One region of the Streptomyces sp. NPDC127114 genome, then DNA from elsewhere that is predicted to be linked to it. Evidence: riboswitches for the same ligand, from Rfam matches in the RefSeq annotation. Region 1 holds a riboswitch; the other holds the start of a gene.

The links. A riboswitch is a leader RNA that binds a small molecule or an ion and turns the genes downstream of it on or off. The one in region 1 is predicted to bind ZMP and ZTP.
Region 2: another riboswitch for ZMP and ZTP. It lies ahead of ACFVGS_RS19870 (bifunctional 5,10-methylenetetrahydrofolate dehydrogenase/5,10-methenyltetrahydrofolate cyclohydrolase); the one in region 1 lies ahead of glyA (serine hydroxymethyltransferase).

The regions. Positions count from the first base shown of each region.
Region 1 is NZ_JBHXTJ010000036.1:58,176-63,908, reverse strand. It holds gene ACFVGS_RS28765 (polysaccharide deacetylase family protein) at 1-226, opposite strand, end outside; gene rocD (ornithine--oxo-acid transaminase) at 607-1,815, opposite strand; ZMP/ZTP riboswitch at 1,924-2,014, shown strand; gene glyA (serine hydroxymethyltransferase) at 2,084-3,352, shown strand; gene ACFVGS_RS28750 (hypothetical protein) at 3,386-4,171, opposite strand; gene ACFVGS_RS28745 (RNA polymerase sigma factor) at 4,164-4,763, opposite strand; gene trpS (tryptophan--tRNA ligase) at 4,820-5,733, shown strand, end outside.
Region 2 is NZ_JBHXTJ010000018.1:83,039-88,771, reverse strand. It holds gene ACFVGS_RS19880 (maleylpyruvate isomerase family mycothiol-dependent enzyme) at 1-194, shown strand, start outside; gene ACFVGS_RS19875 (hypothetical protein) at 228-1,028, opposite strand; gene ACFVGS_RS19870 (bifunctional 5,10-methylenetetrahydrofolate dehydrogenase/5,10-methenyltetrahydrofolate cyclohydrolase) at 1,242-2,096, opposite strand; ZMP/ZTP riboswitch at 2,126-2,232, opposite strand; gene ACFVGS_RS19865 (hypothetical protein) at 2,346-2,474, shown strand; gene ACFVGS_RS19860 (GAF domain-containing protein) at 2,471-3,967, shown strand; gene ACFVGS_RS19855 (aldehyde dehydrogenase family protein) at 4,013-5,536, shown strand.

The sequences.
Region 1 (5,733 bases):
GGTCGAGCAGGAGCCTCGCGGCGCCCGGGTCGTGGTTCCAGCCGTCGTCGACGGTGATGAAGACGACCGGGTCGGCGGTCTCGACGCGGGAGACGACGGGCACGGGCTCGGGCCACGCCGCCGCGGGGGCGGCATGGGCGGAGCCGGACAACGCGCCGAGCAGCGCGAGCGGGACGAGTGCGGCGATCGCACCGCGCAGGGCGCGGCGCAGACGGGGTCTCGACATGGCCGCAACATTGGCCTAGACCAACTGCCCTGTCAACGGGTGGAGTTGCCCACGAACCGGACCCGGCGCATCCACCCACCGGCCCTGACGGACCCGGCGACGCCGACGATGGCGGTGCCGGTGGTGCTGGCGGCGATGGCGATACGAAGGGGTTCGGCCCGACGGCGGGTGGGCGCCGGGGCCGGAGGGCCCCGGGGCCGCGCCCCCGAGCCACGGCCCGCCCCCGGATGACCCCCTACGAGCCGACGGGGCCCACGGCCCGGCCCGCACGCGGCCGGCGTGCGCAGAGGACACGGCCTGCGCACGCGGCCCGCGCGCGCAGGCCGCCGCCAGGGGGCGCTCACCGTCCGCGCGCGCCGCCGAAGCACGCGGACGGACCGTCACCCCTCCGTCAGCACCGCCCGCAACTGCTCGAGCCCCCAGTCCAGGTCCTCCTTCGAGATCACCAGGGGCGGCGCGATCCGGATCGTCGACCCGTGGGTGTCCTTCACCAGCACACCCCGCTCCATCAGCCGCTCCGAGATCTGCCGCCCCGTGCCCTTCGAGGCCGCGATGTCGACGCCCGCCCACAGGCCCCGCCCGCGCACCTCCTCCACCGCGCCGCCGCCCACCAGCAGCTTCAGCTCCGCGTGCAGGTGCTCGCCCAGCTCCGCCGCCCGCTGCTGGTACTCGCCCGTCCGCAGCATCGTGATCACCTCGAGGGCCACCGCACAGGCCAGCGGATTGCCACCGAACGTCGAGCCGTGCTCGCCCGGCCGGAACACCCCGAGGACGTCCCGGTCCGCGACCACCGCCGACACCGGCACCACACCGCCGCCCAGCGCCTTGCCGAGAACGTAGACGTCGGGCACCACGTCCTCGTGCTCGCACGCGAAGGTCTTGCCCGTGCGGCCCAGGCCCGACTGGATCTCGTCCGCCATGAACAGCACGTTCCGCCGCGCCGTCAGCTCCCGCACGCCCCGCAGATAGCCGGGCGGCGGGACGAGGACGCCCGCCTCACCCTGGATCGGCTCCAGGAGCACGGCCACCGTGTTCTCCGTGACCGCCGTCTCCAGTGCCGTCAGATCGCCGTACGGCACGATCTCGAAGCCCGGCGTGTACGGGCCGTAGTGGTCGCGCGCCTCGTGGTCCGTGGAGAAGCTGACGATCGTCGTCGTCCGGCCGTGGAAGTTGTTCCCCGCGACCACGATCTTCGCGTGCCCGTCCGGCACGCCCTTCACCTCGTAGCCCCACTTCCGCGCGGTCTTCACCGCCGTCTCCACGGCCTCCGCGCCCGTGTTCATCGGCAGCACCATCTCCTTGCCGCACAGCTCGGCCAGGCGCGTGCAGAACTCCCCGAACCGGTCGTGGTGGAAGGCCCGCGAGGTGAGCGTCACCCGGTCCAGCTGCGCCCGTGCGGCGTCCAGCAGACGCCGGTTGCCATGACCGAAGTTGAGCGCCGAGTAGCCGGCGAGCATGTCGAGGAAGCGGCGCCCCTCGACATCGGTCATCCACGCCCCCTCGGCGGTGGCGACGACCAGGGGAAGCGGGTGGTAGTTGTGGGCGCTGTGCGCGTCCGCGGCAGCGATCTCGTCTTGCGTCTTCGACACGGGATCTCCGTTCGTCCTGCGGCTGGGGAGGGTGTGGCTCCCTTTTCTTATCGTCGCTCACATGCCGGACCGGGAAACCTGCCGTGACGGCGCGCCCGCTAGTCTGGGAACACGCACGGCGACTGGCGCACGGGGAAGCGACCCCGGGGGAGCCGTGCGCGGCAGACCACACGAGGTGCCGCTCGCCTGGGCATCACGGAACCGTCAGGTCCCGTGTGGCGCCGTGCGGCACCCGCACCGGGACCTCCTGCCCGGAGGAACGAACGCCATGAACCTTCCCGCCCACCACCCGGCACTCGCCGCCGCCGACCCCGAGCTCGCCGCCCTCGTCGGCGCCGAGGAGCGGCTCCAGGCCGAGACGCTCCGGCTCATCCCGAGCGAGAACTACGTCTCCGCCGCCGTCCTCGAGGCCTCCGGCACCGTCCTGCAGAACAAGTACAGCGAGGGCTACCCGGGCCGCCGCTACTACGAGGGCCAGCAGAACATCGACCAGGTCGAGAGCCTCGCCATCGAGCGCGCCAAGGCCCTCTTCGGCGTCGACCACGCCAACGTCCAGCCGTACTCCGGCTCCCCGGCCAACCTCGCCGTCTACCTCGCCTTCGCCGAGCCCGGCGACACCGTGATGGGCATGGCGCTGCCCATGGGCGGCCACCTCACCCACGGCTGGGGCGTCTCCGCCACCGGCACCTGGTTCCGCGGCGTCCAGTACGGCGTACGCCAGGACACCGGCCTCATCGACTTCGACCAGGTCCGCGAACTCGCCCTCGCCGAACGCCCGAAGGTCATCTTCTGCGGCGGCACCGCGCTGCCCCGCACCATCGACTTCGCCGCCTTCGGTGAGATCGCCCGCGAGGCAGGCGCCGTGCTCGTCGCCGACGTCGCCCACATCGCCGGCCTGATCGCCGGCGGCGCCCACCCGTCCCCGGTCGGGCACGTGGACGTGATCTCCACGACCACGCACAAGACCCTCCGCGGCCCGCGCGGCGCCATGCTGATGTCCCGCGAGCAGCACGCCAAGGCCCTCGACAAGGCCGTCTTCCCCGGCCTCCAGGGCGGCCCGCACAACCAGACCACCGCCGCCATCGCCGTGGCCCTGCGCGAGGCGGCCCAGCCCTCCTTCCGTGACTACGCCCACGCGGTCGTCGCCAACGCCAAGGCCCTCGCCGATGCCCTGCTGGCCCGCGGCTTCGACCTGGTGTCCGGCGGCACCGACAACCACCTGATCCTCATGGACCTCACTCCCAAGGAGGTCCCCGGCAAGGTCGCCGCGAAGGCCCTCGACCGGGCCGGGATCGTCGTCAACTACAACACCGTCCCCTACGACCCCCGAAAGCCCTTCGACCCCTCCGGCGTCCGCATCGGCACCCCCTCGCTCACCTCCCGCGGCCTGGACGTCTCCCACATGCCCCAGGTCGCCGACTGGATCGACCGCGGTGTCACCGCCGCCGGCAAGGGCGACGAGGACGCCCTCGCGGTGATCCGCGCGGAGGTCGCCGACCTCATGGCCGCCTTCCCGGCCCCCGGCCTCCCGACCTGACCGGTCGGGCCCCCCGCCGCCTCCGTCCTGCCCTTACCGGGCGGAGGCGGCGATGCGTATCGCCTCCGTCCGGTCGGCCACGCCCTCCAGACGGAGGGTGAGCGTGCCCCCGCTCCTCGTCCAGAGCAGCGTGGGGCCCGCCGGGCGGACCGACGGGGCCCAGCCCGAGCCGGCGGAGTCCGTCATCGGGAAGGTCAGCAGATGCGGCCGGGCGAACCAGTAGGCCTCCGTGCCGTCCGGCAGCGCCACCCACTCCGGCGGCACCCGCACCTGCTTGCCGAAGCCGACGTCCAGCCGCGCCGGGAACTCGTCCAGCCGGACCGCGCCGCCCTCCGCCGTCCGCCAGCACAGGCCGATCACGCCCCGCGGAGGGACGCCCGTCACCGTCGCGGCGTCCGGCTCACCGAGCGCCCCGGGTATCAGCGGCGTGAAGCCCGCCCGGCGCCCCGCCTCCGCGAGCGGCACCGGGTTCCGACAGCCCGGCACCCCGGCCGCCGCACCGGGCGCGGCCGGCGCCCCCGGCTCGTACCGCACCGCGACCCCGCCGAAGCCCAGCCACTCCACCACTGTCGCCCGCACCGGAGGAGTGAGCACCACGACCATCAACAGCCCCGAGACCGAGGCCACCAGCGCTTTCCACCACCGCCGCAGCCACGCCCACCGGGCAGGCGGCGGCGGGGGCGCCGGTGCTGGCACCCGCTCGGCCAGGAGCTGGGCCAGCACCCGCTCGGCCATCGTCGGCCCGTCGACATCGGGCACCCTCAACGCCCGCCCGAGCTCCCGCAGCTCCTCCTCCAGTTCCCGCTTCGACTCAGCCATGCTCCTCACCTCCCTTCAGCACCGTCCCCAGCCTCTTCAGCGCCCGGCTCAGCCGGGACTTCACCGTCCCGCGCGGCCAGCCGAGGGCCTCGGCCGTCTCCGCCTCGTCCAGCTCCAGCAGATAGCGGTGCACCACCACCGCGCGCTGCTCCTCGCCCAGCGCGTCGAGCGCCACGAGCAGGCGTCTGCGCCGCTCGTCCTCCTCCAGCGCCACCGCGGGATCCGCGCCCTCCGGTATCAGCGGCTCGCCCGCGAGCAGCTCCGCCTCCCGCCCGGCCACGGCCCGCTGCCGCCCCGCCGAGCGCAGTGTGTTCCTCGTCTCATTGGCCACGATGCTGAGCAGCCACGGCCGGAACGCCGACCCGTCCCTGAAGGCGCCCAGCGAGCGATACGCCTTGAAGAACGCCTGCTGCACCACGTCCTCGGCGTCCGCGCCCGCCCCGCAGGCCACCGCGGCCCGCAGCGCGACCCCGGTGTGGGCGCGAACGAGCTCCGCGTACGCCTCCGGCTCTCCGGCGCGCACCCGTGCGATCACGGCCCCCTCGTCGACGACGACTCGGCCCCCCTCCCGGGTCCCCTCCCTCGTCCTCACATCTCTGATACACCGGCAGTCCGGGATCGGTTCCCACACCTGAGAGAATGATGAGCATGGCCTCTGATCGACCTCGTGTGCTCTCCGGAATCCAGCCCACCGCAGGCTCGTTCCACCTCGGCAACTACCTCGGCGCCGTCCGTCAGTGGGTCGCGCTGCAGGAGTCCCACGACGCCTTCTACATGGTCGTGGACCTGCACGCGATCACGGTCCCGCAGGACCCGGCCGAGCTGCGCGCCAACACCCGGCTCGCCGCCGCCCAGCTGCTCGCCGCCGGCCTCGACCCGGAGCGCTGCACCCTCTTCGTCCAGAGCCACGTGCCCGAGCACGCCCAGCTCGGCTGGGTCATGAACTGCCTCACCGGCTTCGGCGAGGCCTCCCGCATGACCCAGTTCAAGGACAAGTCCGCGAAGCAGGGCGCCGACCGCGCAACGGTCGGCCTCTTCACGTACCCGATCCTCCAGGTCGCCGACATCCTGCTCTACCAGGCCCACCAGGTCCCGGTCGGCGAGGACCAGCGCCAGCACATCGAGCTGACCCGCGACCTCGCGGAGCGCTTCAACGGCCGCTTCGGCGAGACCTTCACGATCCCGGCGCCGTACATCCTCAAGGAGACGGCCAAGATCTACGACCTGCAGGACCCGTCGGTCAAGATGAGCAAGTCGGCGTCCACCCCCAAGGGTCTGATCAACCTCCTCGACGAGCCGAAGACCACCGCGAAGAAGGTCAAGAGCGCGGTCACCGACACCGACACGGTCATCCGCTTCGACCCGGAGAACAAGGCCGGCGTCTCCAACCTGCTCACGATCATGTCCGTGCTCACCGACACGTCGGTCGCCGACCTCGAGAAGAGCTACGAGGGCAAGATGTACGGCGCCCTGAAGACCGACCTGGCCGAGGTCATGGTGGACTTCGTCACGCCGTTCCGGACCCGCACCCAGGAGTACCTGGACGACCCGGAGACGTTGGA
Region 2 (5,733 bases), on a different contig from region 1:
ACATCACCCGCGACACCGACACCGTCATCGGCCACGACACCGACGCCGACGCCGGCTTCGACGTCGTGGTGTCGGGAGCGGTGGCGGATCTGATGCTGGTGGTGTCCGGGCGTGTCGCGCCGGAGGACGACCGGCTGACAGTGACGGGCGACCGCTCCCTTCTCCACCACTGGCTGGCGCGCACCGGGCTCTGACGGCGGGTCACACGGCTGGTCGCACGCGACTGGTCACCGCAGCGGCGCGGTGAGCCTGGCCGTCCCCGTCGGGGCGGCCAGGCTGCAGGCGACGGTGGTCTGGCCGAGCAGGTAGCTCGTGCGGTACGGGTACTGGACGAAGGTCGACCAGCGGGTGCCGAGCGGCTGGTCCGCGGCCTTGGTCCGCAGCGGCTCCCGGCACAAGGCGGCCGCCGCGTCCCGTACCGCGCCGTCGTCGCCGTACGTGCCGGTGAGGCGGAGCCGGGCGACGAGTTCGGCGTCGTGCGGCGTGTCGCAGGCCCGGCGGACGACGGTTCCGGGCGCGTCGCGCTCGATGTCGAAGCAGTCGCCGACACGCAGTCCGTCGTACGGGCTGGGGGCGGGAGCCGGCGGTGTACGACGGGTCTCGCCGCTGCGCGGCCGGGGGCTCGTGGTCCCGGAGGCGGTCGGGGCGGCGGTCGGCGGGTGCGAGGCGGTCGGTACGCGCCGGTCGCGGTCCGCCGGGTGCTTCGTGGCGGGTCGCTTCGACTGCGTGGGCAGCGGTGACGGGCTCTCGCCCTGGGGGGCGGGCCGCTGTCCGGACGTCCCGGACGCCGTGTGGGCGGGTGCTCCGGCCGACCGGCCGGAGGTGGCGCCCGCGGAGGTGCCCGCCCCCGGCTCGGCCGGGGCGGAGGGCCCGGCGCTCGGGTCGCCGTCGCCCGAGCCGCCGCGTGCCGTGACGGCGAGGGAGAGGGCGAGGATCGCGGCGAGCGCGGCGACCGGCAGGACGACGACGCCCGGCCGTCTCGGTGGCCGGGCGTCGCGGGACGGGGATTCCGTCGGCGGGTGGAGCATGGGAACCAGGGTCACCCGTCGTCGGTCATGTGGCGAGCGATATCGGCGAGTTGGGCCTTGCTCGTACAGAACCGTGACAATCCCGCGGCTCGTACGAGACGCCCTGTGGGAGCCGGTACGAGATGCTCGCGTACGGAATCCCTGCGACCTCCTGCCGTGCGGGAGCCGCGGCCGGCGGCCTTCCTGCCCTGACGCCCGCGGTCCCGCTCGTGCCTACAGGCCGAGCTGGCGCTCGGCGGCCTCGACGGTCTGGGAGAGGAGGACGGCGATGGTCATGGGGCCGACGCCGCCGGGGACGGGCGTGATGAGGGAGGCACGCTCGACGGCGCTGTCGAAGTCGACGTCGCCGACGTTGCCCGGGTTGTAGCCGGCGTCGATCACGACGGCGCCGGGCTTGATGTCCTCGCCCTTGATGAAGTTCGGCTTGCCGACGGCGGCGACCAGGACGTCGGCCTCGCGGACGGCGGCGGAGAGGTCGGTGGTGCGGGAGTGGCAGTAGGTGACGGTCGCGTCGCGGCCGAGGAGCAGCAGACCGGCCGGCTTGCCGAGGATGGCGCTACGGCCGACGACCACGGCGCGCTTGCCGCTGAGGTCGACGTCGTACGCGTCGAGCAGCCGCATGATGCCGCCGGGGGTGCAGGAGACGAAGCCGGGCAGACCGAAGCCCATGGCGGCGAAGGAGGCCATCGTGACGCCGTCGACGTCCTTCTCCGGGGCGATGGCCTCGAAGGCGGCGCGCTCGTCGATGTGCGGACCGACCGGGTGCTGGAGCAGGATGCCGTGCACCTCGGGGTCCTCGGAGAGCGCGGTGATCGCCGCGACCAGCTCCTCGGTCGTCGTCTCGGCGGGCAGTTCGACGTGCTTGGAGCGGATTCCGGCCTTCGCGCAGCGGTTCTGCTTCATCTTCACGTACGTCACGGAGGCGGGGTCCGCGCCGACGAGGACGGTCGCGAGGCAGGGCGTGGTGCCGGTGCGGCGGGTGATCTCGGCGGCGCGCGCGGCGGTCTCCTCGACCGTGCGGCGAGCGAGCGCGGTGCCGTCCATGAGGCGTGCGGTGCTGGTGGACATGGGCCACTCCTGAGCGTCGTCGATGACCGGTTGATCGCCCAGGCGCACGGCAGCGGCACGGTCGCGCGGGGTGTGCGCGTCCGCCGGGCCGCTCCCCGGTGGTGATCCACCTCTAGCGCCAGTCACGGCCCGGGCCCCACTCTACGTGACGGGCGCGGGCGGGTAAGTCGAGGGGCGCGTAACCGGTCAGGGCGCATATGCGTGCCCGTCCGGGCGCTTGTCGGCGGGGCGTGCGCGCATCACGATGACGTGCAGGACGGCGTTCACGCACCGCCCACGGCGACGTACGCGAAGGCGGACGAGGCGTGGACAAGGTGGTGGACGAGCGTGGTGGACGAGGCGGGCGAGGCGGGCGACCTCGCCGAGGAGGCCGAGTGAGCAACGCGTGGGCGGGGACGGCGGAGACCGCTGCGACACATGCGACAGCCGCGACAGCGGACGCCGTGCGCCGCGCGCACGAGGAGTTCACCGAGGCAGCGACGGCGGCAGCCTCGGAGGCCGGGCGGCGGCCCGGCGGCTCGGACCGGTCCGAGGACTCCGGCCGGTCCGAGGACTCCGGCCAGCCCGAGGACTCCGGCCGGCCCGGCGGCTCCGGGCGACCCGGCGGCTCCGGGCGCCCCAGCGACTCGGGCCGGTCCGGCCGCTCCGGGTTCGGCCGTCAGGCGCCTCCCGCGGTGTCCCCGCCCGTCCGGCCGCTCGTCGCCGAGTCCTGGCGGCGTTCGGCGCGGGCGCGCGTGAGCCCGGACGGCGCGGCTCCGGTGGAGCTGGACGAGGAGGAGCTCGCGGGGCACCGCGAGGCGCATCCGCTCGCCGTGGCGATGCCGATGATCCGGGAGCTGATGGGGGCGTACGCGCGGGACGGCGAGCATCTGCTCGCGGTGTGCGACGCCGCCGGGCGGATGCTGTGGGTGGAGGGCCATCCGGGAACGCTGCGGAAGGCCCGCGCGATGAACTTCGTGGCCGGTGCCCGCTGGTCGGAGACGGCGGCGGGGACGAACGCGCCGGGCACCGCGATCGCCGTCGACCGGCCGGTGCAGGTCTGCGCCGCCGAGCACTTCCGGCGACCGGTGCAGCGGTGGACGTGTGCCGCGGCGCCCGTGCACGACCCGCACACCGGTCGGCTGCTCGGGGCGGTCGACGTCACGGGTGGGGACGGGCTCGCGCATCCGCACAGTCTGGCGTTCGTGCAGGCGGTGGCGCGGGCCGCCGAGTCGCAGCTCGCGCTGCTGTCCCCCGTCGCGGCGCCCGGCAGGTCGCGGCTGACGGCCCTGGGCCGGGACGAGGCGTTGCTGCACGTGGCCGGGCGACGGCTGCGGTTGAGCCGGCGGCACAGCGAGATCCTGGTGATCCTCGCGCAGCGGCCGGAGGGTGTGGGTGGCGACGAGTTGCTGACGCTGCTGTACGAGGACGAGTCGGTCACTCCGGTCACGCTGCGGGCGGAGCTTTCGCGGCTGCGCGGGCTGCTCGGCCCCGAGCTGCTGGCGTCCCGTCCGTACCGGCTGGCGGAGGCGGTGGACGCGGACTTCTCGACGGTGGACCGGCGGCTCTCCTCCGGTGCGGTCGCGACGGCACTCGCCGACTACGCGGGGCCGCTGTTGCCCGGTTCGGGGGCGCCCGGTGTCGTACGGCTGCGGGAGCGGCTCGCGGGGCGGCTGCGGGCGGCGCTGGTGGACCGGGGCGATCCGGGACTGCTGGCCGACTGGGCGTACAGCACCTGGGGCGAGGACGACCTGACGGTGTGGCGGGCGCTCGCCTCGGCCGTGCCGGCCGCGGAGGCACCTGCCGTACGGGCCCGGCTGGCCGCGCTGGACGCCGAACTGTCCGCGGGTGCAACGGTGTTGCAACGTTCGGTCGCGCACCATCGGCGGTGAACGCCGGCCAGGGACGGCCGGCGCGGTCCGAGGGAGGCCCTGCCCATGCCCCGTTACGCCGCACCCGGCACCGAGGGTTCGCTCATGTCGTACGCGAACCGCTACGACCACTGGATCGGGGGTGAGTACGTCGCCCCGGCGCGCGGGCGGTACTTCGAGAACCCGAGCCCGGTCGACGGCCGTCCGTTCACGGAGGTGGCGCGTGGCACCGCCGAGGACGTGGAGCGGGCGCTCGACGCCGCGCACGCGGCGGCCCCGGCCTGGGGCCGCACGTCGCCGGCCGAGCGCGCTCAGGTCCTGCTGCGGATCGCGGACCGGATGGAGGACTCGCTGGAGGCGCTGGCGGTCGCGGAGAGCTGGGAGAACGGCAAGCCGGTGCGCGAGACGCTGGCCGCCGACATCCCGCTCGCCGTCGACCACTTCCGCTACTTCGCGGGCGCGCTGCGCGCCCAGGAGGGGGCGCTGAGCCAGCTGGACGAGGACACCGTCGCGTACCACTTCCACGAGCCGCTGGGCGTGGTGGCGCAGATCATCCCGTGGAACTTCCCGATCCTGATGGCGGTGTGGAAGCTGGCGCCGGCGCTGGCCGCGGGCAACGCGGTCGTCCTGAAGCCGGCCGAACAGACCCCGGTCTCCGTCCACTTCTGGATGAGTCTGGTGGCCGACCTGCTGCCGCCCGGCGTGGTCAACATCGTCAACGGCTTCGGCGAGGAGGCCGGCAAGCCGCTCGCCTCCTCGCCGCGGGTCGCGAAGATCGCGTTCACGGGCGAGACGACGACGGGCCGGCTGATCATGGGCTACGCGGCGGAGAACCTGAAGCCCGTCACGCTCGAACTGGGCGGCAAATCGCCGAACATCTTCTTCGACGACGTGTCGGCGGCGGACGACGACTTCCTCGACAAGGCCCTGGAAGGCTTCACCATGTTCGCCCTGAACCAGGGCGAGGTCTGCACCTGCCCCTCCCGTGCCCTGGTCCAGCGTGGTCACTACCACGACTTCCTCCAGGCGGCGATCGCCCGCACGGAGGCCATCGTCCCCGGCCACCCCCTGGACACGGCCACCATGATCGGCGCCCAGGCCTCCGCCGACCAGCTCGACAAGATCCTCTCCTATCTGGAGATCGGGCAGCAGGAAGGCGCCAAGATCCTGACGGGCGGCCAGCGCGTGGAGCACGGCGGCGAACTGGCGGGCGGCTACTACGTGCAGCCCACCATCTTCGAGGGCGACAACCGCATGCGGATCTTCCAGGAGGAGATCTTCGGCCCCGTGGTCGCCGTCACGTCCTTCACCGACTTCGACGACGCCGTCCGCACCGCCAACGACACCCTCTACGGCCTCGGCGCCGGCGTCTGGACCCGCGACGCCACCACGGCCTACCGCGCGGGCCGCGCCATCCAGGCGGGCCGCGTCTGGACCAACTGCTACCACGCCTACCCGGCGCATAGTGCTTTCGGAGGCTATAAGCAGTCGGGCATCGGTCGGGAGACCCACAAGATGATGCTGGACCACTACCAGCAGACCAAGAACCTGCTGGTCAGCTACTCGCCGAAGAAGCTCGGATTCTTCTGAGCGTCTTCGCCGTGGCCTGCCAGGAGGCGCAGCCTGGGTGGCCGAGATCTCGGCGGCGGTACCCAGGGTGACGCTGAAACGGCAGGCGCAGGATGACCACCCACTCGGCCCCTGCCCTCTAGGCGGAGCGCGGATCGATGAAGGGGCCGACTCAGGTCGAAGAGCAGTCCGCGGGGAGCGCGCAGGAGGAGACGCCG